4 regions of the Hydrogenophaga sp. RAC07 genome follow, and region 4 is predicted to be linked to each of the others. Evidence: predicted binding sites of a transcription regulator. Region 4 holds the regulator's gene; each other region holds the start of a gene.
The links. Region 4 encodes FNR, which switches genes on or off when oxygen is low (the NO sensors DNR and NnrR bind a similar motif). Its sites were predicted from a motif close to TTGATNNNNATCAA; they were not measured.
Positions count from the first base shown of each region.

Region 1 (7,316 bases), 710 kb from region 4:
TCCTAGTTGTAGGTGAGGTCGCGGGCTTTGCCCCAGAAGACGCGGTACATGAAGACCGTGTAGACGATGATCACCGGCAGCGTGATCGCCACACCGATGAAGATCACCGTGAGTGCCTCGGTGCCGATGGCCGCCTCCCACACCGTCATGCGGCCGATCACGATGTCGGGGTAGATGCTGTACGACAGGCCGAAGAAGGCCAGCACGAAGATCAGCACGGTGGACACGAACACCACCCAGCCGTAGCCGGCTTTCACCACCTCGGGGTGCGTCACCACCCAGCGCACGGCAAAGAACGCGATGGCGCAGCTCAGTGGCACGGGCAGCAGTGCAAACACCTCGGGCACGCCGAACCATTTGTCCACCACCGCCGGGTTCACCAGCGGGGTGGCGGCCGAGATCGCCACCAGCGCCACCCCCATGGGCCAGAGCACGCGCCGCGCCCAGAAGACCGCGCGCAACTGCAGCTCGCCGTCGGTCTTCATGATCAGCCAGCCCGCGCCCAGCAGGATGTAGGCGGCCGGCAGCGTGATGGCGATGCCCAGGCTGAACGCGAGGCCCAGCGGACCGGGCTGAAAGGCGGTGATGTAGCTGCCCAGCATCCAGCCCTGCGCGCTGCTGGCGAGCAACGAGCCGGCAAAGAACGCGTTGTTCCAGAAGCCCTTGAACTGAAGTGGCGCTTTCACCCGGAAGTCGAACGCCACACCGCGCAGGATCAGTCCGATCAGCATGATGGCCACGGGCAGATACAGCGCCTGCAGCACCAGGCCATGCGCAAACGGAAAGGCCACCAGCAAGACACCCACGCCCAGCACCAGCCAGGTTTCATTGGCGTCCCAGAACGGGCCGATGCTCGCGATCATGGTGTCCTTCTGGCTTTCGCTGGCCAGCGGCAGCAGCAGACCCACACCGAGGTCGTAGCCGTCGAGCACCACATAGGCCAGCAGGGACAGGCCCATCACGGCGAGGAAGATCAGGGGGAGGAATTCGGCCCAGGTCATGTGTTGTGTCTCCGTCTCGATTCGGTCAAACGCCCGCTTTGCCCAGGGCGGCATTGCCACCGGGGATGGGCGCGTGCTTGAACGGGTTCTCCGCCATGTACTTGAGCACACCGATGTAGGTGACCAGCAGCAGGCCGTAGACGATGAGGTAGGCGGTGAGCGTGAGCGCAATCATGGGCGGGGCGATGTCGGTGGCGATCTCGCTGGTGCGCAGCAGGCCGTAGACCATGAAGGGCTGGCGGCCGATTTCGGTGACGTACCAGCCCGAGAGTGTCGCCACCCAGCCGGAGAAGGTCATGCCCGCCAGCACCCACAGCAGCGGCTTGGGCAGGTGGATCTTGCCGTCGGCCATCTGGCGGCGCTTGCGCCACAGCTGCCACGCGGCGAACCACGCCACCGCCAGCATCAGCGAGCCCACACCCACCATCACGCGGAAGGCCCAGAAGACGGGTGCCACCGGCGGGTGTGCGCCCGGAAATTCGTTGATGCCCTTGATTTCGGCGTCCAGGTCGTGCGCCAGGATCAGGCTGGCCAGCTTGGGGATCTGGATCGCGAAGTGCGTTTCGCCGGCCTTCTCGTCGGGAATGCCGAACAGCGTGAGCGGCGCGCCTTTTTCGGTTTCCCAGATGCCTTCCATGGCGGCGATCTTGGCGGGTTGGTGTTCCAGCGTGTTCAGGCCATGCATGTCACCGGCCACGAACTGGATCGGAATGACAATGGCTGCGGCCACCAGCGCGGTGCGCATGGCCTTGTGCGTGCCGGCCGTGGCGCTGCCCTTGATGAGCTGCCAGGCGCACAGGCCGGCGATCAGGAACGAGGCCGTGAGGGCCGAGGCCAGCAGCTTGTGTGCGAAGCGGTAGGGGAAGGAGGGGTTGAACACCACGGCCCACCAGTCGGTGGCGTAGAACTGGCCGTTGACGATCTCGTAGCCGGCAGGTGTCTGCAGCCACGAGTTGAGGCTCAGGATCCAGAACGCCGACATGGTGGTGCCGAAGGCCACCAGGAAGGTGGCGGCCAGGTGCACGCGCTCCGACACGCGCCCGCGGCCGAACAGCATGATGCCGAGGAAGCTCGCTTCCAGGAAAAAAGCGGTGAGCACTTCGTAGCCCAGCAGCGGACCCGAGATGTTGCCGGTCTTCTCCATGAAGCCGGGCCAGTTGGTGCCGAACTGGAAGCTCATGACGATGCCCGAGACCACACCGAGCGCAAACGTCAGTGCGAACACCTTGGTCCAGAAGTAGTAGGCCTCTTCCCACGCCGGGTCGCGCGTCTTGATGAAGCGCAACCGGAAGAACAGCAGGAACCAGCACATCGCGATCGTGATGGTGGGGAACAGGATGTGAAAGCTGATGTTGGCGGCGAACTGGATTCGCGACAGGATCAAGGCGTCCATGGTGGTACCTGGTGAAGTGGAGTCGGTGTTCTGTGCGCTCAGGCTGCGTGGTCGAGCGGGTCTTTCGGGGGTGTCTTGCGGGCGGGCGACTTGCCGGTCAGGCGGTCCTTGAACTCGAGCACCTTGGTCACCGTGGTGCCCATGCCCATGAGCTGCATCGCGGTCTCGGGCGCGAGCTTCTGCACGTCGTCGAACCAGGTCATGAGACGGTCGATCAGGTCGTGCATCTCGCGCATGCGGTTTTGCGCGTGGCGTTCGGCCTCGGTCGTGGGCGTGTCGAGCAACGCGGTGCGCAGCATCGAGAGCGTGGGTTCCACCTCGCGGCGGCGGCGCTCTTCGGCCAGCACGCGGAATATTTCCCACACGTCGGCGGGCGCTTCAAAGTACTCGCGCCGGTCGCCCGGCTGGTGGCGCAGGCGCACCAGGCGCCAGGCCTGCAGTTCTTTCAGGCCCATGCTCACGTTGGAGCGCGAGAACTCCAGCGTCTCGGCAATCTCGTCGGCGTTCAGGGCCTGCGGCGAGATGTAGAGCAGCGCGTAGATCTGGCCCACGGTGCGGTTGATGCCCCACTTGCTGCCCATTTCCCCGAAGTGGGCAACGAACTCGCGGTTGAGCGGGGGGAGGTGGTCCTGGAGAGGCATGGGCAGAAATGTATCTGCTCCGGCTTGAATTTTCAGTAATTACTGAAATTCCGGGAAGTTCGCGGGGTTTCTGCCCGGTGGCGAGTCGGCGGTTGGCGCGTCCCGAATCCCTACAATCGCGCTCCATGAGCATCAAAAGCGACAAATGGATCCGCCGCATGGCCGAGGAACACGGCCTGATTTCACCCTTCGAGCCCGGACAGGTTCGCACGGTGGAGGGCAAGAAGGTGATCAGCTACGGCACCAGCAGCTACGGCTACGACATCCGTTGTGCACCCGAATTCAAGGTGTTCACCAACATCCACAGCACGGTGGTGGACCCGAAGAACTTCGACGAGAACAGCTTCGTGGACATCAACAAGGATGTCTGCGTGATCCCACCCAACAGCTTCGCGCTCGCGCGCACCATGGAATATTTCCGCATCCCGCGCAACGTGCTCACCATTTGCCTGGGCAAGAGCACCTACGCGCGCTGCGGCATCATCGTCAACGTCACGCCGTTCGAACCCGAATGGGAAGGCTACGTGACGCTGGAGTTCAGCAACACCACGCCGCTACCCGCCAAGATCTACGCGGGTGAGGGTTGCGCGCAGGTGCTGTTCTTCGAGAGCGACAAGGACGATGTCTGCGAGGTCAGCTACAAGGACCGCGGCGGCAAGTACCAAGGGCAGACCGGGGTGACGTTGCCCAAGGCTTAGGCAAGAGCTCCCCCCGCCGCGCTTCGCGCGACCCCCTCAGGGGGCAACACCAGCGGCCCGGCAGAGCCGGTTCCGCGGTGTTCTGGACTGTCGTTCCACCGCCGGTAGCTTGACTTGTATCAAGGCCTTGTGGGGCTTTGGCCGATAGCATCGGTCGCCATGTCCAGCAATCCCGTCTTCCTCGCTTCCCCCGACCCCATCCCCGCCAGTCAGCCCCTGCCGCACCGCAAGGTGATCCGCAGCTGGCTCGCCCCCATCGTTGAACGCCGCACCGCGCGCGCCATTGCCTTGCTGGCGCTCGACTGGTCGATCTTCGCCTCGCTCATGGTCGGCACCGTGCTGCTGTCGGCCTGGTGGGCCAAGCTGCTGTGCGGCCTGGCGGCGGGCTTCATGATCGGGCGGCTCTTCATCATCGGCCACGACGCCTGCCACCAGAGCTACACACCGCGCCGCGGGCTCAACCGCGTGCTGGGCCGCATCGCCATGCTGCCCTCGCTCACGCCCTACAGCCTGTGGGAAGTGGGACACAACGTGGTGCACCACGGTTACACCAACCTCAAGGGTGTCGACTTCGTCTGGGCACCGCTGACCCGCGCCGAATTCGACGCGCTGAGCCCCGGCCAACGCAGGCTGGAGCGCCTCTACCGCAGCGGCTGGGGGCCGGCGGCCTATTACCTGGTGGAGATGTGGTGGAAGCGCATGTTCTTTCCACGCAAGACCTACCTGGGCACGCGCCGCGCTGAATTTGTGTGGGACGGCGTGATCGTGATCGCCACCGCCGCCGTGTGGATCGGCGCGCTGGTGGCATCGGCCCTGGCCACCGACCAGTCCGTCGCCTTGCTCGTGGGCCTGGGCTTCGGCGTGCCTTTCCTGTTCTGGAACGCCATGATCGGCTTCGTGGTCTACGTGCACCACACGCACACCGCCGTGCAGTGGCACGACGACAAGGCCGCCTGGGCGCGGGCCGCACCTTTCGTGTCCACCACCGTGCACCTCACCTTTCCCCTGCGCATCGGCGCGCTGCTGCACCACATCATGGAGCACACCGCGCACCACGTGGACATGAGCATCCCGCTCTACAAACTCGAAGGTGCGCAACAGTTGCTGGAATCGACGCTGCCCGGGCGCATCACGGTGCAGCGCTTTTCGTGGCGCTGGTACTTCGACACCGCGCGCCGCTGCAAGCTCTACGACTTCGAGCGCCGCTGCTGGACCGATTTCTCCGGCCTGCAAACCAGCCCCTGCCAGACGGCCATCGCCTGAGTGGCGCCGGCCCGGATAATGGGCCGCGCAGCGACTTCCGCTGCGCAGGAGACGCAGCATGAAGTGGGAAAACAACCGCCAGTCGGACCAGGTGGAGGACCGGCGCTCGAGCCCGGGCGGCGGTGGCCGGGGCATCGGTGGACGCGGTATCGGCGTGGGGACCATCGCGATTGCGCTGGTGGCCGGCTGGATCTTCGGCATCAACCCCATGACCATCCTGGGCGCGCTCAGCGGCGGTGACCTGTCACCGGCGGCCCAGGTGGAAACCAGCCAGGGCCCGACGCAGGCGCCCACCGACGACATGGGGCGCTTCGTGGCCTCGGTGCTCGGCGGCACCGAAGATGTGTGGGGACCCATGTTCCAGCAGGCCGGATCGACCTACCAGAAACCGCGCCTGGTGCTGTTTCGCGGCGCCACGCCCACCGCCTGCGGCACCGGCCAGTCGGCCATGGGTCCGTTTTATTGCCCGGGCGACCAGAAGGTTTACATCGACCTCAGCTTCTACGACACGCTGCGCACCCAGCTCGGCGCGCCGGGCGACTTTGCGCAGGCCTATGTGATCGCGCACGAAGTGGGGCACCACGTGCAGAACCTGCTGGGCATCACCGGCAAGATGGACGAAATGCGCGGACGGGTGAGCCAGCGCGAGTTCAACGCCATGTCGGTGCGGGTGGAGCTGCAGGCCGACTGTTTTGCCGGCATCTGGGCCCACCACAACCAGAAGACCGGCGCCATCCTGGAGCCTGGCGATGTGGAAGAGGCCATGAACGCGGCCGCCGCCATCGGCGACGACGCCCTGCAGCGCAAGAGCCAGGGCCAGGTGGTGCCCGACAGCTTCACCCACGGCACCAGCGAGCAGCGCCAGCGCTGGTTCAACAGCGGCCTGAAGACAGGAAGTGTCCAGGCTTGTGACACCTTCAAGGCGCAGAGTCTGTGAGCATGGGGGCCGGTTTTGGACGAAAAGTCGTCAAAGTGCGACAATCACGGGCTAACTTTGATGCCCATGACCCAATCCTTTTCCGAACTGTCCCTCTCCCCCGCCATTGAGCGCGCCGTGGCCGAAATGGGCTACGAGACCATGACGCCGATCCAGGCGCAGGCGATTCCCGTGGTGCTGCAAGGCCGTGACGTGATGGGCGCCGCCCAGACCGGCACCGGCAAAACCGCCGCTTTCACGCTGCCCTTGCTGCAGCGAATGATGAAGCACGAAAACGCGTCGACCTCGCCCGCGCGCCATCCCGTGCGCGCCCTGGTGCTGCTGCCCACGCGCGAACTCGCCGACCAGGTGGCCGAGCAGGTCAAGCTCTACGCCAAGTACACCAACCTGCGCAGCATGGTGGTGTTCGGCGGCATGGACATGAAGCCGCAGACGGCCGAACTGAAAAAGGGCGTCGAAGTCCTGGTGGCCACGCCCGGCCGGTTGCTTGATCACATCGAAGCCAAAAACTGCGTGCTCAACCAGGTCGAGTACGTGGTGCTGGACGAGGCCGACCGCATGCTCGACATCGGTTTCCTGCCCGACCTGCAGCGCATCCTGTCGTACCTGCCCAAGCAGCGCACCACGCTGCTGTTCTCCGCCACCTTCTCCACCGAGATCAAACGCCTGGCCGGCAGCTACCTGCAGGACCCGGTGACGATCGAAGTCGCGCGCTCCAACGCCACCGCGTCCACCGTGGAGCAGCACTTCTACAGCGTGGGCGACGACGACAAACGCGGCGTGCTCAAACAGATCCTCGCCGAGCGCGGTCTCAAGCAGGCGTTCGTGTTCGTGAACAGCAAGCTCGGCTGCGCCCGGCTGGCGCGCTCGCTGGAGCGCGAGGGCCTCAACACCACCGCCTTGCACGGCGACAAGAGCCAGGACGAACGCCTGAAAGCGCTGGAAGCCTTCAAGAGCGGCGCGGTCGATCTGCTGGTCTGCACCGACGTGGCCGCGCGCGGCCTGGACATCAAGGACGTGCCGGCGGTGTTCAACTTCGACATCCCGTTCAACGCCGAAGACTATGTGCACCGCATCGGCCGTACCGGCCGTGCCGGCGCCTCCGGTCTGGCCGTGTCCTTCGTGAGCCCGCGTGATGCGCGCCTCATGGGTGACCTGGAAAAACTGCTGGGCAAGAAGCTCGAACTCGAAGCGCTCGAACTCGAAGCGGACAAGCGCCCGGCCGGCCGCTTCAACGATGGCCAGCGCGCCTGGCAGGCGCCCGAGGGCGACGTGCGCCGCGAACCCCGCGAGGGCCGCCCACCGCGCGACCGCGAAGTGCGCGGCGAAGGTCGCGAGGAGCCACGCACGGCTTCAGCGGGCCGTCCGCCTGCGCGTGCCCCG
Region 1 covers NZ_CP016449.1:812,746-820,061, forward strand. Annotated here, with positions in the region: gene BSY239_RS03830 (cytochrome d ubiquinol oxidase subunit II) at 3-1,001, opposite strand; gene BSY239_RS03835 (cytochrome ubiquinol oxidase subunit I) at 1,027-2,394, opposite strand; gene BSY239_RS03840 (GbsR/MarR family transcriptional regulator) at 2,433-3,035, opposite strand; gene dcd (dCTP deaminase) at 3,161-3,733, shown strand; gene BSY239_RS03850 (fatty acid desaturase) at 3,893-4,996, shown strand; gene ypfJ (KPN_02809 family neutral zinc metallopeptidase) at 5,055-5,933, shown strand; gene BSY239_RS03860 (DEAD/DEAH box helicase) at 6,000-7,316, shown strand, end outside.
Region 1: a site for FNR is predicted at 3,843-3,856, ahead of BSY239_RS03850 (fatty acid desaturase). Genes of this name have one in related genera too.

Region 2 (7,316 bases), 1.2 Mb from region 4:
CCCTGGTAGCCGCCCGACTGCGAGTAGATCTGGGCGTTGATGCCCACGACCGATCCGCTGGCATCGAGCAGCGGTCCGCCCGAGTTGCCCGGGTTCACCGCCGCGTCGGTCTGGATGAAGGTGACCAGCGACTCGCCAGGCAGCGCACGGCCCTTGGCGCTGACGATGCCCTGGGTGGCGGTCTGCTCCAGCCCGTAGGGCGCGCCGATGGCCAGCACCGGGTCGCCCACCTGAAGATCGTCAACGCGGCCCAGGCGCACCACCGGCAGATTGCTGCCCGCCACGCGCAGCACGGCCACGTCGGTCAGCGGATCGGCCCCCAGCACCTGGGCCTTGAACTCGCGCCGATCACTCAGCCGCACCAGGATCTGCTCGGCGCCCTGGATCACGTGCGCGCTGGTGAGCACCAGACCATCGGGCGTGATGATGAAGCCCGAGCCCTGGCCGCGAAACGGCCGCTCACCGGGCGGCGTGCCGCGCGGCAGGTTCTTGAAGAGCGAGGAGAAGGGTTCTTCGTCCGGCCAGGGCATCCAGTCCTGGGGCGAGACCTTGCGCGAGCCGGTGACCGTGATGCCGACCACGGCGGGTGCTGCCAACTGAACAATGGCGCGGTAGTTGGGCATGATCGCGCCCGGGATCACGGTGGCACGGGGGCCGTGAGAAACCGCAGGCGGTGTTTGCGCCTTCGCGTCCACGGCAAGCAAGGCGGCCAGCAACAGGAAAGACACTGGCATCGGGCTGCCCGCCCGGTCACGCGTTCGCATGTCGCTCATGGTGTGTCCCGATGAGGAGGTGACTCACCCTCGGGAGGTTCGCCTGTTTCGGGATCGAGCCAACCGGGCAGACCCACTTGTTACTCGACCTGTGCAAGGCCTTGCCGTGGCTCCTCACCAGCAGTGAGGCCCGGGTCACGGTCTCCATGTCGTGAGCCTCGATCACATCCAGATAGCCCCACGGGCCAGGCAGCGCATGGCTGATCGACCACTTCGAGGTCGGACAATGGTCGAGTACCTGTCGGGACACATGCCGCTCCAGCGTTTCGAACGACTTGGGTTGGTGCAGCGCTTGCGGCGACAGGCGCGTCAGCAGGATGAAAGTGGCCATGCAGTTCTCCCCGAACCTTGTTGAAGCCACTCTACGTGCACCGCAGGTCTGCCGTTTGAGTCTGCTCAATGCCGGGGCAGGTGTCGCCAGTGATGTCTTCAATGGGCCATCAGCACAGGAAGCGTCATCGTCTTCAGGACTGTGCGCGTGGCACCTCCCAGCACCCACTCGCGTGCACGCCCGTGTCCATAACAGCCCATCACCAGCAGATCTGCGTCCACGTCCGTCGCCAGTGACAGCAGGCGGTTGCCAACCTCGCCGTCTTCGATGCCGCCCGCATGCGCAGTGATGCCCACTCCGTGGGACTGGAGGTAGCTTTGCAGCGAATGCAGGGCTGAACCACTTCCTTCCCCGAAGCACACCGCATGCACTTGCTTCGACCGTTGCAGCCAGGGCAGGGAGGCTGACAAGGCTCGAGCCGCTTCCCGGGTTTCCTTCCACGCCACCAGCACCACACCACCTGCCGGGGCGCTCGCACCGGTGCAGGGCAGCACCAGGGCCGGCCGCCCGCTTTCCAGCAATGTGGTGGACACAAAGTCCGCTGGCAACTCGCCGGCCGATGGGTCGTCCGGGTCGGGCTGACCCAGGATCATCAGGTCGGCATACAGTGCCTGCCGCGCAAAGCCCCAGGGTCCGTCGGCCAGCGGTTCGGCCCAGTGCAGTCGACCGTGACCCCCGGTGAGCAACAGGAAACTGGTGTGCATCTTTTCGTTGCTTTCCCTGTCCAGGTCCTGCATCAGTGAGATGGCGGCTGCTGCACCTTCCATGGCGAAGGGGTAGCGCACCAGTGCCGTCAAGACGCAGGGCTGGCCGGTGACCTCGACCCCGAAATCGTCGGCCATCTGGCGTGCCAGCTTGATGCGCGCCGGCGTGCCGGCCGAGCTGTCGATGTGCAGCAGGATGGAGCCGTGGGTCTGCATGGTCATTCCTTTGAAGACGCAAGCTGCGAGCAAAGGAAGGTACCTCTTTGCCCAACGCCTTGCGTTGCGCAGGCTCAACCTGTCTGCAGGGATCGGGCGCCATTGAGTCACCTCAATCGAGACGATCCGGCCGCGACCTAGCATGTGTTCCGGCTTGCGCGGATTCATTCAGTGCAGGCCGACCACCACACCAAATCATCAAAGGAGCCAATCCATGAAAACCATCCAGAGAGGATTCCTCGCGTGTGCCGTTCTGCTCGGCGTGGGAGCCGTTTCGGCACAGCAGGCCACGTTCGATCCGGGCAGGCAGGAGTTTGTCAACAACTGCGCCAGTTGCCACGGCACCGACGGCAAGGGCAATGGCCCGCTGGGCGAGCTGCTGCGCAAGAGTCCGCCCGACCTGACGCAGTTGGCGAAGAAGAACCAGGGTGTCTTGCCGATCAACCGTCTCTATGGCGTCATTGATGGCGCGGGTGTGCCCAGCCACGGCTCGCGCGACATGCCGGTCTGGGGTCGTGAGTACCGGATCGACGATGCCCAGCAATTGAGGGAGGCCCGCGGCAGCTACGACTCGGCCGAGCTGGTGCGTGCCCGCATCCTCGTGCTGCTCGAGTACATCAGCCGCCTTCAAGCGCCTTGAGCATGTGAACCGCCCGGCCATGCGGCGTCGTCTTCGCCGGGATTGCGTTGATGGACCTCATGTCTCGTTGCTGTTCGCCTTGGACCTGTCGTGCACCGGCAAGACCGGCACGCTGACCGGAGGCACGTTCAGCCAGCTGCAGGCAGACGAGGCGAGTTTTCGGACCGTCTGGCGTACCCGGCGCCACAGGTGGAGCGAGGCAGCTTGCCGATGACACAGGCGCCCACACCCGCAAGCCTGCGCGCCATGGTTCTGCACGCGCCAGGCCAGCCACTGCGGCTGGAAACGCGGCCGCTGCCTCAACCCGGTCCGGGCGAAGTGCGCCTGCGCGTTCAAGCGTGCGCGGTGTGCCGGACCGATCTGCACGTGGTCGACGGGGACTTGCCCCTGCCGCGGCTGCCGCTGGTACCCGGACACGAAATCGTTGGTGTGGTGGAGGCGGTGGGCCCAGATGTGGACGCGGGCCGCCTGGGTCTGCGCATGGGCGTGCCCTGGCTCGCCCACACCTGCGGGCACTGCGCGTTCTGCCGGCTCGGGCGCGAGAACCTGTGCGACCACGCGCTGTTCACCGGCCATGGGCGCGACGGAGGTTTTGCCAGCCACGTGATCGCCGAGGCCGCCTTCTGCCTGCCGCTGAACCTGTCCATGGACGCCGAGCACCTGGCACCCCTGTTGTGCGCGGGACTGATCGGCTGGCGGGCCTTGTGCATGGCCGGCGAAGACGCCCAGGTGCTCGGTCTGTACGGCTTCGGCGCAGCGGCGCACCTGATCGCCCAGGTCGCACAACATCAGGGCCGTCAGGTGTTGGCGTTCACCCGCCCCGGCGATGCGCAGGCCCAGGCCTTCGCTCGCGAGCTGGGAGCCACGTGGGCAGGCGGGTCCGACGAAGCACCACCGACCCCGCTGGACGCTGCAATCATCTTTGCGCCGGTGGGCGCGCTGGTGCCGCTGGCCTTGCGCGCCGTGCGCAAGGGTGGTCGGGTCGTGTGCGGCGGCATCCACATGAGCGACATCCCGGCCTTTCCCTATGCGTGGTTGTGGGAAGAGCGCCAGCTGGTCTCGGTGGCCAACCTCACGCGGGCCGATGCCACGGATTTCCTGAGGTTCGCGTCCACCGCGCCTTTGCGGGTGGCAACCACCGCCTACGCGCTGGATCAGGCCAACGAAGCGCTGAACGATCTGCGTGCCGGTCGGCTGCAGGGCGCGGCTGTTCTGGTGATGTGAGCCGAAGCCTCACCTGAACGCGACGCGGGACAGCGGGGCGGACCGGGTGTTGGGGGGGGCGGTCATGCGGTGCGCGTTTGCCTGCGCAGCAGGTACGACACAAGCCGTTCCAGCGAGTCGACATCACCGTAGTCCGCTTCCGGTATGTCCACACCCACAGATTCCTGCAGCGCGATGAGCAGCTTGAGGAAGTCGAACGAGTCGAGATCAAGCTGCTCTCTCAGCGACGCGGTTGGGTTGACATGGTCCAGGTCGGCTTCGGGCGCGATGCCACGCAACGCATGGGCCACTGCTTGCCGCAGCGCTTCGGGTGTGTTCATGATCCGGGCTCCAGGGTCTTCAGCCGGGCAGTCAGCGCAGCCAGAAAGCGCGAGCCGACGAGGCCGTCGCTGACCCGGTGGTCACCTGCCAGCGAGGCGTGCAGGGTGCGCGCTGCCACCACCTGCCCATTCACCACGGCCGGTCGCAGCACCACGCGGCCCAGGCCCACCAGCGCCACCTGGGGTGGGTAGATCACGCCCTGTACCGTTTCGGCCCCCAGATCGCCCAGGTGGCTCACGCTGAGCGTGGAGTCGGCGAGGTCAGAGCTGCGCAGCTGAGCGTTGCGCGCGCGTTCCAGCACGGCCCGCAGCTGCGACATCAATTCGCTCAGAGAGAGGCGGTGCGCGTCGTGCACGGTGGGCACCACCAGGCCGCCACCGCGCAGCGAGGTCACCACACCGAGGTGCACCGCATCGGCTGGCTGGAACACGCCGTTCTCGAATCGGCCGTTGAGCGTGGGCGTGTCCGACGCGGCCTGCGCCACTGCTCGCAGCAGCACCGCTGCGAACAGCACCCGCTCGTTGACCGGGCGGTCCCGGTTGAAGGCCTCCAGCGCACGCAAGGGTTCTTCCACCACGATCTCGCAGCCCACGTGGTAGTGCGGAATCTCGCGCCACGAACGCGTCATGGCCGCACCGATGGCCGCGCGCATGGCGGTGCTGCGCGAGGGCGCGGCGGCAGCGGCGGTGGTCGCCGCGCGCTCCACGTCGGCCAGCGCCACGACCCGCTCAGGCATCTGCGCCGCCAGCGCTTCGATGTCCACCCCCAGGGCCTGCGCGCGTTGCCGCGCCGCTGGCGACATGCGTGCGTGTTGAGCGGCGACCGACGCCGTTGGTGCGGTGGAAGCGGGCGGTGCCTGCGCTTGTGTGGGCGGTGCCGCCGGGGGCGCGGCGACCGTCGCGGCGACCGGTGCAGCCGCCAGCTGCTGCCAGTCCTCGCCTTCACCGGCGAGCACGGCCAGCACATCTCCCACCGGGATCTCTTGCCCCGGCTGTGCCAAAAGGCGGGCCATGGTGCCGTCGTGCCACAACTCCACATCGATCGCGCCCTTCTGGGTTTCGACCACCGCCACCACGTCGCCACGCTTGAGCGCCTGGCCTGGCTTCACCTGCCACTGCACGAAGCGCGCCGCATCCATGTCGGCGCCGAAGGAGGGCATGCGCAGCTCGATCATGGGTGCATCAGCGCGCGCGCTGCCTCGACGATGCGCGCGGCATTGGGCAGGGCCGCATCTTCCAGGTGCTTGGCGTAGGGCATGGGCACTTCGGTGCTGCACACCCGCGCCGGCGGAGCGTCGAGCTCAAAGAACACCTGCTCGACCAGCAGCGCGATGATCTCGGCGGCCAGACCACAGGTCTTCCAGCCCTCGTCCACCACCAGCGCGCGGCGCGTGCGGCGCACGCTGGCCGAGATGGCGTCCACATCCAGCGGGCGCAGGCAGCGCAGGTCGAGCACCTCGGCCTCAATGCCCTCGCTGGCCAGCTGCGAGGCCGCCACCAGGCAGCGCGGCAGCGATCCGCCGTAGGTGATGAGGCTCAGGTCGGTGCCGCTGCGGCGCACCGCCGCACCCTCCAGCGCCACGGCGGGGGGCGGGTCGGGCAGCTCGCCGTCGGTGTTGAGCAGCATCGCGTGTTCGAAGATCACCACCGGGTCGGGGCACTGCATGGCAGTCAGCAACATGCCGTGCGCGTCTTCCACCGTGGCAGGGGCCAGCACGCGCAGGCCGGGCACATGTGCGTACCAGACCTCCAGACTGTGCGAGTGCTGGGCCGCGAGTTGCCGGCCGGCACCGCTGGTCATGCGCAGCACCACCGGCACGCCCACCTGGCCGCCCGACATGTGGCGCAGCGTGGCCGCGTTGTTGACAATCTGGTCCAGCGCCAGGAGGCTGAAGTTGACGGTCATCACCTCCACGATGGGACGCAGGCCATTGATGGCCGCACCGATGCCGCAGCCCACGAAGCCCGATTCCGACAGCGGCGTGTCGCGCACGCGGTGTGGACCAAACTCGTCCAGCAGGCCCTTGCTCACCGCATAGGTGCCGCCGTAGCGCCCCACGTCCTCCCCCATCAGGAGCACGCGCGGGTCGGCCAGCAGGGCCTGACGCAAGCCAAGGCGCAGCGCCTCGCGGTAGGTGGTCAGCATGGCGCGCCTGTGCCGGGTTCGGTCTCGGCCAGCACATGGCGGGTGAGATCCTGCAGCGGTTCGAGCGTGCCCGCGTCGGCAAAGGCCACCGCGTCGTCGATCTCCGCCTGGATGCGGGCTTCCAGCGCGGGGCGGTCCATTGCCAGGCCCAGCGATGTTGCGTGCGCCACCAGCATGTCGATCGGGTCGTGCTGCTTCCAGATGTCCACCTCCGCCTTGCTGCGGTAGAGCTCGGGATCGAACATGGAGTGGGCCCGGAAGCGGTAGGTGCGCAACTCCAGGAACACCGGCCCTTTCTTGGCCCGGGCATGCCCCAGCGCATGGCGCGTGGCCGAGCTCACGGCCGATGCGTTCATGCCGTTGACCGTGATGGCCTCCATGTTGTAGCTGCGGGCCTTGGCGCACAGGTCGGTGCAGGATTCCGAGCGCGCCAGCGCCGTTCCCATGGCGTAGAGGTTGTTCTCGCACATCAGCACGAGGGGCAGGTGCCACAGGGCGGCGAGGTTGGCGGTTTCATGGAACTCGCCCTCGGCCACGGCACCCTCGCCAAAGAAGCACGCAGTGACGCGGTCGTTGCCTTGCAGCTGGTCGGCGAGCGCAAAGCCGGCGGCCAGCGGCAGCGCGCCGGCCACGATGGCGTTGCCTCCGAAGAAACCGCGCGAGACGTCGAACAGGTGCATCGAGCCGCCGCGCCCGTGGCTGCAGCCTTCCTGTTTGCCGAACATCTCGGCCATCACCGCACGCATGGGCACCCCGCGCGCCAGCGCGTGGCCATGTTCGCGGTAGGTGCACAGCAGGTGGTCGTCGGCGCGCAGTTCGGGCACGGCCGCCGCCGCAACCGCCTCCTCGCCGATGTAGAGATGCAGAAAGCCGCGGATCTTGTTGGCGCCGTACAGCTCGGCGCAGCGCTCTTCGAAGCGCCGGATGCGCAGCATCTGGTGCAGCCAGGTGGTGGCCTCGCT
Region 2 covers NZ_CP016449.1:2,747,776-2,755,091, reverse strand. Annotated here, with positions in the region: gene BSY239_RS12780 (Do family serine endopeptidase) at 1-773, opposite strand, end outside; gene BSY239_RS12775 (GYD domain-containing protein) at 751-1,104, opposite strand; gene BSY239_RS12770 (universal stress protein) at 1,203-2,024, opposite strand; gene BSY239_RS12765 (c-type cytochrome) at 2,239-2,664, shown strand; gene BSY239_RS12760 (zinc-dependent alcohol dehydrogenase family protein) at 2,875-3,888, shown strand; gene BSY239_RS12755 (acyl carrier protein) at 3,951-4,208, opposite strand; gene BSY239_RS12750 (dihydrolipoamide acetyltransferase family protein) at 4,205-5,383, opposite strand; gene BSY239_RS12745 (alpha-ketoacid dehydrogenase subunit beta) at 5,380-6,354, opposite strand; gene pdhA (pyruvate dehydrogenase (acetyl-transferring) E1 component subunit alpha) at 6,348-7,316, opposite strand, start outside.
Region 2: a site for FNR is predicted at 2,127-2,140, ahead of BSY239_RS12770 (universal stress protein). Genes of this name have one in related genera too.

Region 3 (7,316 bases), 1.5 Mb from region 4:
GATGCATGGGCTGATGGTGCTGGGCTTGGAGTCCTTGGGCCACCGCACCGTGGCCGCAGCACTCGGTCGCCGCAGCTGCAGAAAACTGAAGCGGCAGCAGCGTAAGCATCAGCAGGATCAGGAAAACACGCATAGATGGATTTTATGCGGCGGGCGTTTCACCGGTGCGAGCCTGGGCGATCAAGTCGGCCAAGTCCGGGTGCACCGGAAGCGGCTCGAAGGCGCTCACGGTGGATCGACCCGGGTTGCCCAGCGGCAAGCGTCCGCTCAAATGGCCCAAGGGAACCAAGGCCAAACGCAGCACCTGGCCTGCAGCCTCAGACCTTTCGCGCGTGCGCCAGGCCAGTCCCAGCATGTGCGCGTGCGTCTGCAAGTCGGGCTTGATGTGGAGCTGCCGCACCACATGCGCTGCCTCCGGGTACAACCAGGCTTGTTCAATGGAACTTGCCTCTTTCGCTTCGTGCATCAATCGGGCATGGGTCGTCTCGTCGAACCGGCGAGCGGATGGTAGGTCAGTGAACGTGGCCATGGTGGTCCTTTGCGCTGTCATCACCGAGCTCTCCCCGTGCCTGCCGCATCACCGTCCAGCCGCCGTGCAGGGCCAGCGAGGCCATCAGGCTGGCCACCACCAGGTCGGGCCAAGCCGAGCCGGTGCCGAACACACCGAGCGCGGCCATGAACACCGCCACGTTGCCGATGGCGTCGTTGCGCGAGCACAGCCACACGCTGCGCATGTTGGCGTCGTCCTCGCGAAACGCGTAGAGCATCCAGGCCACGGCCACGTTGGCCGACAGCGCCAGCAGCGCCACCGCGCCCATGGTCACGGCCTGCGGCACACCGCCGTGCCACACCGCCCACAACGCCGCGCCCAGCACATAAAGGCCAAAGCCCATCATGCTCACGGCCTTGAGCATCGCCGCACGCGCGCGCAAGGCCAGCGCCGAAGCCAGCACGGCGAGTGACACCGCGTAGTTGAGCGCGTCGCCCGCAAAGTCCACCGTGCCGGCCAGCAGCGAGAGCGAACCGGCCTGCACCTCGGCGCCGATCTCGATCAGAAACATGGCGGCGTTGACGATCAGGGCGATCCACAGGATCTGCGGTAGCGCGGCAGGTTGAAGAGGGTCTCGGCTTTGGGGGTGTCGTGGTCACAGCAATGGACAGACATGGTTTTCCTTTCGATGCCTGCATTGGAAACCCTGGAGCCGCTACAGTGTCAACCACTGCTGTCCAGGAGGTTACGGGCGAAGCAGGTCAGAAGTCCTGCCCCGATTAAGAGGGAGGTTGCCATGCGCAAATGGAAGATGGCGAGCTATGGACGAACTGCGCATCATCTTTTCTCAATCAGGGGATGAGGATCCTGTTGCCCCTGGAGGCAGCGAGAACCCCGTAGTTTGTTACTCGTCACGCTCCCTGGATCGCAGCGGCCCGTAGGCGCAGGGCATTGCCGATCACCGAGGCCGAGCTCAGGCTCATGGCCAAGGCAGCGATCATGGGCGAGAGCAGCCAGCCGGTGAAGGGATACAGCAAGCCGGCGGCCAGCGGAATGCCCAGCGCGTTGTAGACGAAGGCGAACGCCAGGTTCTGCTTCATATTGGCCACCGTGGCCACCGAGAGCGCGCGGGCCGTGGCGATGCCGCGCAGGTCGCCTTTGACCAAGGTGAGTTGCGCGCTGTTCATGGCCACGTCGGTGCCGGTGCCCATGGCGATGCCCACATCGGCGCGGGCTAGGGCCGGTGCGTCGTTGATGCCGTCGCCCGCCATGGCCACCACGCGGCCCTCGGCCTGCAGCTTCTCCACCAGCTTGAGTTTGTCGGCCGGCTTCACTCCTCCGTACACCTCTTCAATGCCCAGGCGCTGGGCCACCGAGCGCGCGGTGGTCAGGCCGTCGCCCGTGGCCATGACGACGCGAATGTGAGCCTGGCGCAGCGATGCGAGTGCAGCGGCTGTGGTGGTTTTGATCGGATCGGACACAGCCAGCAAACCGGCTAGGGTCTTGTTGGCCGCGAGGTACATGACGCTGGCGCCCTGCGCTCGCAGCGCTTCGGCCTCTGTGTCCAGCGGTGAAGTGTCCACACCGATTTGCTGCATCAGCGCCGTGTTGCCCAGCGCCAGCACCTGCCCGTCCACCCGGCCGCGCACCCCAATGCCGGACTCGGAGTCAAACTGCTCAGGCTTGTCCAGCGCAAGCCCCTGTTCCTTCGCCGCAGCCACGATGGCGGCGGCCAGCGGATGTTCGCTCCCCTGGTCCAGGCTGGCGGCCAGGCGCAAGACCTCGTCCTCGGCAAAACTCCCGAAGCCGATGGCGCGCTCGAACCTCGGATGTCCTTCGGTCAGGGTGCCGGTCTTGTCGACGATCAGCGTGTCGACCTTGCGCAGGTTCTCGATGGCCGCAGCGTCGCGGAACAACACGCCATGGGTGGCGCCTCTCCCGGTGGCCACCATGATGGACATGGGCGTGGCCAGACCCAGCGCACAGGGGCAGGCGATGATGAGAACCGCCACCGCGTTGATGAGCCCATGCACCCAGCTCGGCTCGGGCCCGAAGAACCCCCAGCCCAAAAAGGTGAGCAGCGCCGCGGCAACAACGCCCATCACAAAGTACCCCGCCACCTGGTCGGCCATGCGCTGCATGGGCGCACGCGAGCGCTGGGCCATGGCGACCATCTGCACGATCTGCGAGAGCACGGTGGCCGATCCCACATGCTCGGACTTCAACACCAGCGCACCGCTGGTGTTGAGCGTGGCTCCGATCAGCTTGTCGCCCATCCGCTTGGTCACCGGGAGCGGCTCGCCTGTGAGCATCGACTCGTCCACCGCGCTGCTGCCTTCGACCACCGTGCCGTCGGTAGGCACTTTCTCGCCCGGGCGTACGCGCAGCAGGTCGCCCACATGCACGTGGGCCAGCGGCACGTCTTCCTCCAGCCCATCGGACCGGATGCGCCGCGCGGTCTTTGGCGCCAGCTCCAGCAGCGAGCGGATGGCCGCAGAGGTTTGTGAACGCGCCTTGAGCTCCAGCAGTTGGCCCAGCAAGGTGAGTGAAATGATCACGGCCGCCGCTTCAAAGTACACCGACACGCGTCCCATGGAGACGAACGAATCGGGGAACACCTGCGGCGCCACCGTGGCCACAACGCTGTAGACAAACGCCGAGCCGGTGCCCAGGCTGATCAGTGTCCACATGTTGGGGCTGCGATTCAGCACCGACTGTGCGCCCCGCACGAAGAACGGCCAGCCTGCCCAGAGCACCACCGGCACGGTGAGCACGAGTTCAATCCAGCTTTGCGTGGCCATCTCAAACCAGCCGAGGTTGTGGCCAAACATCGCCAGCACTGCCACCACCACGGTGAGTGGCAGGGTCCACCAGAAGCGGCGCTGGAAGTCGAGCAACTCGGGGTTTTCGGTCTCGTCCAGTGCCGGCATGACCGGCTCGAGCGACATGCCGCATTTGGGACAATTCCCCGGCTGGTCCTGGCGGATCTCCGGGTGCATCGGACAGGTGTAGACCGTGCCTTCCAGCGGAGATGCCAAGGGTGGAGAAGCCTGCACACCCGGGCTTCCAGCGTGACGATGATCGTGATGACGATGTGACTCCATGGCGTGGCTCCAATCTTCAGGCTGGCTGTGCCGGACCCATGGTGGGGTCAACTGCAGCAGCAACCGCCCTCGGGCGCAGCGGGCGGTGGCGGACTGTCGGTTGCCTGACCCGACGGGGCGCCATTTGTGACCACCTCGCTTTCGTAGCGCCTTGCCGCCAATGCAGAAATCAGCTGCGATGGCGCCACGTTCGCCTCAGCTGTGACCCTCACACGGCCAGCTCGCAGATCCACTGCGACGTCCTGCACACCGTCGATTGGAGCCAGGGCCGTCGTGACGCGCTGGACGCAGGCACCGCAGGTCATGCCCTGCACATCGAGATCGATGATGTTCATCGTGATCTCCTTCACTTGCCGGCGGGCGGCATGGTTCCATCCGGCATGCGCTGCATCATCATTTCCATCATGGTCTGCATCAGGTCCATGCGCATCTCCATCATCTGATGGTGCTTGGACATGTCCATGGGCATGTCCTTCATGCCCGCCATTCCCGGCATGCCCGCCTTGCCGTGCATGCTGCCCATCCCCTTCATGTCCTTCATGCCTTTCATCATGGCCATGCCTTCGTGCATGGTTTTCATGTGCTCGGCCATCAAGGCCTGGCGCTCAGCTGGCGTCTTGGCATTCATCATCTTGTCGCGCATGGCCTGCATGTCTTTCATGTGGTCGTGCATGGCTGACGGCGCCCCAGACGGTGCCACAGCTGCTAGATGCGCAGCGTGTTGATCTGCATTGGCCGCCGACATGGGACCCGCTGCCGGGGCGTTGGGGTTCGCGCAAGCGGTCAGCAAGACGGCGGTCGAAAGCGTGAGGAGGGTGTGGATGGTTTTCATGATGGTGTTCTTGAAGGAATGGGGGAGCCGCCGCAGGCGGCAACAAAATGGGGATGCCAGACAGGAGATGGGACGCCATCTGGGTGACCCAGACAGCAAGAGCGCTCTTCGCAATGGGCTGCGAAGCGGTCTACAAGGTCAAACGATGGGGTCGCGCAGCGATGGGCGAAGCCATGTGCGGGGGTCTGGTGGCGTGTACCCGCAGCTGAACTGCGGTGGGTGTGGCCATGGTTGGCGCCCCAGTCCGCGAAAGCACGCCCACCCAACCCGAACTGCCGTCGGCGAGGGGCTGATCGACCTTGGTGATGGCCAGCGGTGCTTCATCACAGAACCTCAAGCATCCCGCATCAACAGGGTCGCTTTGTGCGCGGTGATGGCCTTGTGCAACCGATTCATGGTGTGGTGACACCGTTGAAGAATCGTGACCGCCGTGGTCAGGCTCGCTCAAGAGGCAGGCATTGGCCACCCCGGCGCCCAATGCAAACAGCCACACCGCCAGGATGATCCTGGTGGCATGGCGCAGTGAGCGGCGGTGAATGTGCATCTTGGTCAGACGAACTGTGGAAACAATTCAAGGCTAAACATGTGGGCTCAAGCCGTCTTGATGCAAATCAAGAAAGCTGGCCGGAAGACGGTCCCCGACCAATAAAGTGTGCGGCGGCGCAGCACGATGGTCGGTTCGCCACCGAACAGACTGGAAGGTTGGCACTGGCCACACCGGTGCAGTACTGGCTGGACGCGCGCCTCTACCGCGCGGGCTGGAATGCCGTGCGAGCAGGTGCCGGCAACATGGACCTGTTAGTGGCCCAGGGTACCAGCGCCGGATACGGCCTGAGCGTCTATCTGCTGTTCAAGCACGCGGAGCACGGCACGCCGCACCCGTACTTCGAAGCCGCAGCGGTGATCGTCACACTGGTTCTGCTGGGCAAATGGCTCAAGTCGCGCGCCAAGCGCCATACCACCGCCGTCATCGCGGCGCTCAACACCCTCAAGCCCAAGGTGGCACGCGCACGTATGCCTTATGGCAACGTGGATATTGCGATTTCGCAGGTAAAGATCGGGGGCATCGTGGTGGTGCGCCCGGGAGAGCGTATTCCGGTCGACGGTGTAGTCACCATCGGCTCCAGCCGGGTGGACGAATCGCTGATCACAGGCGAGAGTCTGCCGGTGGCCAAGCACGCGGGCGACAAGGTCACCGGCGGCGCCTTCAATGCCCGGGTACTGCTGCGGGTGGAAACCACTGCGGTGGGCGCGGAGTCCATGCTCTCGCGCATCGTTCGTATGGTCGAGTCGGCGCAGGCCGAGAAAGCCCCGCTACAGCGTAGCGTTGACCGCGTGAGTGCCGTCCTTGTTCCGGTGGTGCTGTTGATCGCGTGTCCGCGTGCCGTGGGCCGTGGACCTTGCGACGTCCACAGGCAGCATGGCCGGCACCGGGGTGGCCGTTCGCCAAGGCATCCTGATCAAGGATGCCGAAACTCTGGAGGTCGCGCACAGTGTCGACACCGTCGCGATCGACAAGGCGAGCACGTTCACCGAAGGCAAGTCGACGTTGGTCACGGCGCTGGCAGCGCCCGATCATGAAGATAGTCTACTGTCCTGGAGCGCCGCTATCCAGGCCGGCAGTGAGCACCCGCTGGCGCGCGCCATATGAACGCCGCCGAAGAAGCTAGTCTAGTGTTGCTCTCCTCTACCAAAGTAAGCGACGTTCCCTGGCGCGGCATGTCGGCCGAGGTGCAGGGTCGTGCATAGGCGCAGCATGCTGGGTAGATAACCAGAAAACGCACACCAGGGCCGTGACCTTACCGTGCCGACCAAGAGGTCATACGGCAAATTCCTTGGTTCGGACGGGCCAAGCCCGGAAGCACGAGCGGTGGCCGAAACGTTCATTCCAAAACCAACCGCTTGAAAAAACGTCTTTGACTGCGGAAATTTGTCTACCAACGTCCGCATCCACGGAAAAACATCTATTCAGACGCGGGCGTCGATGTATGCCGCAAAGTGCTCGCCTACTACGGACTCCACCCTGGCAAGTTGCTCATCGGTCAGGCCTTCCGCCAGTTTGCGCTTGCGTTTGGACAGCGTGCCGTTGCCCTGAACGATGACATCGATGAGGGTATTCAGCTGGGACTGGCGCATGTCCAGCCAGGCTTCCAAGTCCTTGACCGTGTTGTCGTGAGCGCGCAGGTAGATCACCTCGGACAGCAGATCCTCTTCAACGCACAGCTTGCAGCATTCCAGGATGAATTCGCACAGGTCGGTTGCGTCGAAGTAAGCGTACAGCCACCGCGGCTGTGGTGACTTGACCAGGATCGTTGCGCTATCGCCGTCCAGCATGTATTCCAGCAGATCCGTGCGTGGGCGTGAATAGCTCTTCAACAGCTTCGAGTAGCGCTCAAGCTGGCTCAGCATGCGGGCCGACAAAGGCAGCACGACTCCCCCGGGGGTGAAGCCAGCCTGGCGAAGCACGTGGTGGAGCAAGAACCGGTGCAGTCGCCCGTTGCCGTCAAAGAAGGGGTGCACAAACACCAGACCGAACGAGGCGCAAGTGGCCGCGACAACGGGATCGAGCTCGCCGGCGGACGCGGCTGTTGCCAGTGCGGCAACGTCATCCATCATGGGGTCGACCAGTGCGACGGGCGGTGGAATGAAGTCTGCGATGTTGCGCATACGCCCTGGACGGGACAACCAGTTCTGCTTGGGGCGGTACTGGTACTCCGCTGCGTGGTCGCTGACGATCTGGTTCTGCCAGGCACACAGTTGCTCTTCCGTGAGTGGGCCGGGTTCGCCGGCGGATTCCAGCAGCTTGCGAAACCGGCCCGCGCGATGGCTGTCGGGGATTTCGTTTTCGATGTTGTAGGTCGAGCGAGTCTCGGACAGGTAGAGGTAGTCC
Region 3 covers NZ_CP016449.1:3,051,793-3,059,108, forward strand. Annotated here, with positions in the region: gene BSY239_RS14250 (hypothetical protein) at 1-133, opposite strand, end outside; gene BSY239_RS14255 (DUF3703 domain-containing protein) at 143-529, opposite strand; gene BSY239_RS14260 (cation transporter) at 513-1,061, opposite strand; gene BSY239_RS14265 (copper-transporting P-type ATPase) at 1,402-3,594, opposite strand; gene BSY239_RS14270 (heavy-metal-associated domain-containing protein) at 3,642-3,929, opposite strand; gene BSY239_RS14275 (hypothetical protein) at 3,941-4,426, opposite strand; gene BSY239_RS22135 (P-type ATPase) at 5,129-6,007, shown strand; gene BSY239_RS14290 (Fic family protein) at 6,395-7,316, opposite strand, start outside.
Region 3: a site for FNR is predicted at 5,028-5,041, ahead of BSY239_RS22135 (P-type ATPase). Genes of this name have one in related genera too.

Region 4 (7,316 bases):
CATCGAGATCCACTTCTGGGTCGCCACCATCGGCATCGTGCTCTACATCGCGGCCATGTGGATTGCCGGTGTGATGCAGGGCCTGATGTGGCGCTCGATCAACCCCGACGGCAGCCTGACCTACACCTTCGTGGAGTCCGTCAAGGCCACCTATCCCTTCTACGTGATCCGCCTGCTCGGTGGCCTGCTGTACCTCGGCGGCATGCTGGTCATGGCATGGAACACCTTCATGACGGTCAGGAACGGCCAGGTGCCCGAAGTGCGCATTCCCGCCATCAACCCTGCCCACGCCTGAGGACAACAACATGGCCAACCAAGACAAGCCCCAGGGTTTCACGCACGAGCGGATCGAGACCAACAACTTTCTGATGATTGTGCTCATCGTGCTGGTGATCGCGGTCGGTGGACTGGTGGAGATTGTTCCGCTGTTTTTCCAGAAGTCCACCACCCAGCCGGTGGAGGGCCTCAAGCCCTACACCGCGCTGCAGATCGTCGGACGCGACATTTACGTGCGCGAGGGTTGCTACAACTGCCACTCGCAAATGATCCGGCCGCTGCAGGCCGAGACGCTGCGCTATGGCCACTATTCGCTGGCCGGTGAGTTCGTGTACGACCGGCCCTTCCAGTGGGGCAGCAAGCGCACCGGGCCCGACCTGCACCGGGTGGGCGGACGCTACAGCGACGAATGGCACCGCGTGCACCTGACCAACCCGCGAGACCTGGTGCCCGAGTCGAACATGCCGGCCTACCCATGGCTGGAAAAGAAAACCGTGAACGAGGGCAGTGTGCCGCGGCGCATGGAGGTGCTGCGCACCCTGGGCGCGCCCTACACCGATGAAGAGATCGCAGCGGCCCCCGCCGACGTGAAGGGCAAGACCGAGCTCGACGCGCTGGTGGCCTACCTGCAGGTGCTCGGCACCGCGATCAAGTGAACCCACGGAGGACACCATGGACATCAACGACCTGCGCAGCATCGTCACCCTGGTCAGCCTGCTGACCTTCCTGGGCATCGTGGCCTGGGCTTGGTCCAAGCGCAACAAGGACCGCTTCGAGGAAGCGGCCCAGTTGCCCTTCCAGGACGAGTGAACCCCGCGAACCTGTCAGAACAAGAGAAACATCATGAGTGATTTCACCAGCGAATTCTGGTCCTGGTACGTGGCCGGGCTGACCCTGGTCAGCATCCTGGCCTGCGCGGTCCTGCTCTGGATCAGTGGCACCACCAAGGTCAAGGCACGCGCCGACAACACCACCGGTCATGTGTGGGACGAAGACTTGCAGGAGATGAACAACCCGCTGCCACGCTGGTGGGTGTACCTGTTCATCATCACCGTGATCTTCGCGCTCGTTTACGGTGTGCTGTACCCGACTTTCGGCAAATACGAAGGCGTTCTGGGCTGGTCTTCGCAAGGTCAGCACCAGGCCGAGGTGGACAAGATGCAGCAAGACATTGCGCCCATCTACGCCCGCTTCAACGGTCTCTCGCCCGAACAACTCGCAGGTGACGCACCCGCCATGGCGGTGGGTGAGCGGCTGTACATGAACAACTGCGCACAGTGCCACGGTTCGGACGCCCGCGGTGCCCGCACCTTCCCAAACCTCACCGACGGCGACTGGCTGCATGGCGGCGAACCGGCCGCGATCAAGACCACGCTGACGCAAGGACGCATCGGCATGATGCCGCCGCTGGCCGCCGCTGTGGGCACGCCGGATGACGTGCGCAACGTGGCGCACTATGTGCTCAGCCTCTCGGCCACGCCGCACGACTCGATTCGCGCTGCGCTCGGTCGCACCAAGTTCGCGGTCTGCGCCGCTTGCCACGGTGCGGACGGCAAAGGCAACACCGCACTGGGTGCGCCCAACCTCACCGACGGCATCTGGCTGCACGGCTGGGGTGAAGAGGCCATCGTGCGCGCCGTGACCAACGGCATCACCAACCAGATGCCGGCACAGGCGGGCAAACTCAACGCCGACCAGATCCACGTGTTGACCGCGTATGTCTGGGGAATGTCGAACAAACCCGCGGCCGCGGCGAACTGAGTCCGTTTGAAACCACCCGTGTCCACCACCAAGCCCTCCGCCACCGTCATCCCCATCGTGCCCGCCGCAGTGGACGATGAAGCGATGGTGTCGCTGTACGCGGCCAGCCAGAAGATCCACCCGCGCTCGGTTTCGGGCGTGTTCTCCAACTGGCGCTGGCTCATGGTGTGGATCACGCAGATCGTCTTTTACGGTCTGCCCTGGCTGGAGTGGAACGCACGCCAGGCGGTGCTGTTCGATCTCGAAGTTCGCCGCTTCTACATCTTCAGCCTGGTGCTGTACCCGCAGGACTTCATCTACCTCACGGGTCTGCTGGTCATTTCGGCGCTGTCGCTGTTCCTGTTCACCGCGGTGGCCGGGCGTCTGTGGTGCGGCTTTGCCTGCCCGCAAACGGTCTACACCGAAATCTTCCTGTGGATCGAGAAGAAGGTCGAGGGCGACCGCTCGGCCCGCCTGCGGCTGGACGCGGCCAACATGTCGGCCGCCAAGCTCGGCAAGCGGGTACTCAAGCAGGTACTGTGGATTGCATTTGCGCTCTGGACCGGCTTCACCTTCGTCGGCTACTTCACACCCATCCGCGAACTGGCTGCGCTCTCGCTGGCCGCGTCGCTCGGCCCCTGGCAGACCTTCTGGGTGTTCTTCTACGGCTTCGCCACGTATGGCAACGCCGGCTTTCTGCGCGAGCAGGTGTGCAAGTACATGTGCCCGTATGCGCGGTTCCAGAGCGCCATGTTCGACAAGGACACGATGATCGTGACCTACGACGAGAAGCGCGGCGAACCACGTGGCCCGCGCTCCAAAAAGGCCGACCCGGTGGCGCTGGGGCTGGGCTCCTGCATCGACTGCACCATGTGCGTGCAGGTCTGCCCCACCGGCATCGACATCCGCAAAGGTCTTCAGTACGAGTGCATCGGTTGCGCGGCCTGCGTGGACGTGTGCGACGACGTGATGGACAAGGTGGGCTACCCGCGCGGCCTCATCAAGTTCTCGACGCAGAACGGCATGCAGCAGGGCTGGGACACGAAACAGATGCTCAAGCGCGCCATGCGTCCGCGTGTGCTGGTGTATTCGGCGATTCTGCTCACCATCACGACAGCGGTGGGCGTGAGCCTCTACATGCGAACGCCGCTGCGCGTGGACGTGATGCGAGACCGCGGCTCCATGGCGCGCATGGTGGAGCAGGGCCGCATCGAGAACGTGTACCGACTGCAGATCATGAACGCGACCGAGGAGACGCAGCGTTATGCCATCAGCGTCTCGGGTCTGCCAGGCATCACGCTCGATCCGGTCACCGAGGTCGAGGTGTTGCCCACCGAGGTGCGATCGGCTGCGGTGCGGGTGCAGATCCCGCCCGGCACCGCGTCCACCGGCTCGCACCCGATCCAGTTCGAGATCCGTTCCACCGGCGACGAGGTGGCCCGCGTGACCGAGAAGGCCGCCTTCCTCGTGCCGCGCTGAACCCGCCGTATTTCAGGAGATTCCCATGAGTTCAAACAAAACTTCACCCGACACTGCAGCCGCCTGGTGGCGAACGCCACAGATGTGGCTGGTGGTGGGCGCGCCGCTGGTGGGCGTGGCGGCCAGCCTCACGGCCGCCTTCTTCGCCATCAACGGGGCCGATCCGGTGCTCAACAAGGCCGACTACCAGCGCGACTACAAGGCCGCCCATGCGCTGCAGGGTCAGGCGCGCATCGACGCGCTGGCCAAGCTGCAACCGGCCCACCAGGCGCGCAACAACGCGGCTTCACCGGTGATTCCGGCCGAGTGATTGGCCATCACAACAAGGGGGAGACCAGCCGATGTGGGGAAAACGCCTGATGGTGATTGCCTGGCCCGCCTTTCTGGTGGCGGCCGTGCTCGAGATGGTGGTGTTTGCGCTGGTCGACCCGAGCGACCTGCACTGGTTTGGCGCTCCGCTGGCGCTGTCGCGCGAGGCGGTCTACACACTGGCGTTTTTTGTGTTCTGGGCGCTGACGATGGCGTCGAGTGCGCTCACCACGCTGCTGAGCCTGCCGCCGTCCGAGCTCTGAGCGGCGTAGCGGGGAGCGGGGAGCGGGGTGCGCGATCCGGCGCCGGGCCGCCCCAAGCCGGATCAGCCCCCTCGGGGGGCAGCGACCCGCGCAGCGGCGGAGCGTGGGGGCCTCAAATGCACGTTTGAGGATTGACGATCTGGCGCAGTGCTTCCACGTTCTTGATGTGAACGTGGCGCTGCTTCACGTCGATGATGCCGTCCTCGGCGAACTTCGAGAACGTGCGGCTCACGGTCTCCAGCTTCATGCCCAAATAGCTGCCGATCTCTTCGCGCGTCATGCGCAGAACAAATTCGGACTGCGAGAAGCCGCGCGCATGCAGGCGCTGCACCAGGTTCAGCAGAAAGGCAGCCAGCCGCTCTTCGGCCCGCATGCTGCCCAGCAGCAGCATCACGCTGTGGTCGCGCACGATCTCGCGGCTCAGGATCTTGTGCACGTGGTGCTGCAGCGTGGTGAACTCGCGCGAAAGCTCTTCCACCTGGTCGAACGGCATGATGCAGACCTCGGCGTCTTCCAGTGCCACGGCGTCGCAGGAATGGTGGTCGCTCACGATGCCGTCCATGCCGATGATTTCGCCCGTCATCTGGAAGCCCGTCACCTGGTCGCGGCCATCGGCCGTGGTCACACAGGTCTTGAAGAAGCCCGAGCGCACGGCATAGAGCGACGTGAACTTGTCGCCCACGTTGAACAACGCCTGACCACGCTTGATGCGCTTGCGGGTGGAGATCACGCGGTCCAGCTTGACCATCTCGTCCGCGTTCAAACCCATGGGCAGGCAGAGTTCGCGAAGGTTGCAGCTGGAGCAGGCAACTTTGATCGTGTGGGCATCCATACAGAATCCGGGGAATGTGTGACAGGCCACAGCATACCCCCGTGGGGAGTCGATGGTGGTGTCTTGCGGATCATGCTGCGCTGCTTGATGAAGATCAAGGCCCGCGCGCGGGGCCTGTTGCACAGTGGCTCCCTAGATTGGGAGACACCCCTTGAGCCACACCATTTCCGACGATCTGCTGCGCCGTTTCGACATTCCCGGACCGCGCTACACCTCGTACCCCACAGCCGACCGGTTCGTTGAAGCCTTCACCGAGGACGACTACGTCCAGGCGCTGGAGCAGCGCAAGGCGGGCTCCATGGCGTTGCCGCTCTCGCTCTACGTGCACATACCTTTTTGCGAATCGGTCTGTTACTACTGCGCCTGCAACAAGGTGATCACCAAGCACCACGACCGCGCGGCCGAGTACTTGCGCTACCTGGCGCTGGAGGTCGAGTTGCAGGTGGCGCACGTGGGCCCCGGGCAACACGTGTCGCAGTTGCACCTGGGTGGCGGCACGCCGACTTTCCTGTCGGACGCCGAACTCGAAGACCTCATGAGCATGCTGCGCTCGCACTTCACGCTGGTGCCCGGCGGCGAATATTCGATCGAGGTGGACCCGCGCACCGTGACCGAAGAGCGCCTGCGCACGCTGGCGCGCTTGGGCTTCAACCGCCTGAGTTTCGGTGTGCAGGACTTCGATCCCACGGTGCAGAAGGCGGTGCACCGCATCCAGCCCGCCGAGCAGGTGTTTGCGCTGGTGGCCGCCGCGCGGCGCATCGGCTTCGAGTCCATCAACGTGGACCTGATCTACGGCCTGCCGCTGCAGACGCCCGAGTCGTTTGCGCGCACGCTCGCCCAGGTCAACGACCTGCGGCCCGACCGCATTGCGCTCTACGCCTACGCCCACTTGCCGTCGCGCTTCAAGCCGCAGCGGCGCATCATTGCCGCCGAACTGCCCAGCGGCGGCGCCAAACTGTCCATGCTTTCGGCCTCACTCGACGCCCTGCAGGACGCCGGCTACGTGTACGTGGGCATGGACCACTTTGCACTGCCCACCGACGCGCTGGCCGTGGCCAAGCGCCAGGGCCGGCTGCACCGCAACTTCCAGGGCTACAGCACCCAGCCCGACTGCGACCTGATCGCGCTCGGCGTCTCCGCCATCGGCCGCATCGGCGCCACCTACAGCCAGAACGCCAAGACGCTGGAGGAGTACCGGGACATGCTCGACCAGGGCCGCCTGCCCATCGTGCGTGGCCTGGCGCTCACGCGCGACGATCTGTTGCGCCGCGCGGTGATCATGTCCCTGATGTGCCAGGGCGAGCTGCAGTTCGAGTCGATCGAACTCGGACACCTGATCAACTTCCGGAAGCACTTTGCGCGAGAGCTTGAAGTGCTGGCGGGCCTGGCCGAGCACGGGCTGGTGCGTCTGGACGCCACGGGCGTGCAGGTCACCGAGGCCGGTTGGTACCTGGTGCGGGCGATCGCCATGGTGTTCGACAAGAATCTGCAGGTGGACATGGATCGGGCGCGGTTTTCGAAGATCATCTGATCCATGCAGACCTCGATGGCGATCACGGCCTTGTTCATGGGCGTGGTGGGTGGTCCCCACTGCGTGGCCATGTGCGGTGCCGCGTGCGCCGGCATCAGCCGCGCTGCGGGTGCGCGCAGCACCCAGGCCTTGTGGACCTTCCAGCTCAGCCGCATGGTCGGCTACGCTTTGTTCGGTGCGTTTGCCGCAGGCTCGGTGCAAGGGCTGGCCTGGCTGGGCACCAACACCACGGCGATCCGCCCGGTGTGGACCTCGTTCCACGTGGCCGCATTGTTGCTGGGTGTGGTGCTGATCTGGCGCGCACGCCAGCCCGCCTGGATCGAGACCCTGGGTCAGAACATCTGGCGCAAGGCGCGCCCGGTGCTGACCTCCATGGGTCAGCGCGCGCCGGTGGTGCTGGGCGTGGCATGGGCGCTCATGCCTTGCGGTTTGCTCTATTCGGCTCTGCTGGTGGCGTCACTCTCGGCCAACGCGCTGGAGGGCGCGGCGATCATGGCGCTGTTCTCCATCGGCACATCGATCTCCTTGACCGCCGCGCCCTGGCTGCTGCTGCGCCTGAACGGCGCGCGCTCCGGCTCCTGGGGCATTCGTCTGGCCGGCCTGGCGTTGGCCGCCACGTCCGGCTGGGCCTTGTGGATGGGCATCACACAGCCCACCGGTCTCTGGTGCCTTTGAATCAGGCTTGAGCGGGGCGACGCTGGGGCAGGGTGGCCAGCACGAGCCCGAGCAGCGCGATGCCGAAAGCAACCACCTGCAAGCTTGTCAGGCGCTCGCCCATGAACAGCACACCGATGGCCGCCGCGCTCACCGGCAGCATCACCGTGAACACCCCGGCCTGGGAGGCCGGGACCGTCTTCAAACCGGTCATCCACAGCCACACGGTCCA
Region 4 covers NZ_CP016449.1:1,522,346-1,529,661, forward strand. Annotated here, with positions in the region: gene ccoN (cytochrome-c oxidase, cbb3-type subunit I) at 1-295, shown strand, start outside; gene ccoO (cytochrome-c oxidase, cbb3-type subunit II) at 306-932, shown strand; gene BSY239_RS07150 (cbb3-type cytochrome oxidase subunit 3) at 949-1,086, shown strand; gene ccoP (cytochrome-c oxidase, cbb3-type subunit III) at 1,120-2,037, shown strand; gene ccoG (cytochrome c oxidase accessory protein CcoG) at 2,044-3,495, shown strand; gene BSY239_RS07165 (hypothetical protein) at 3,521-3,805, shown strand; gene BSY239_RS07170 (hypothetical protein) at 3,837-4,067, shown strand; gene fnr (fumarate/nitrate reduction transcriptional regulator Fnr) at 4,180-4,899, opposite strand; gene hemN (oxygen-independent coproporphyrinogen III oxidase) at 5,051-6,430, shown strand; gene BSY239_RS07185 (sulfite exporter TauE/SafE family protein) at 6,434-7,105, shown strand; gene BSY239_RS07190 (DMT family transporter) at 7,107-7,316, opposite strand, start outside.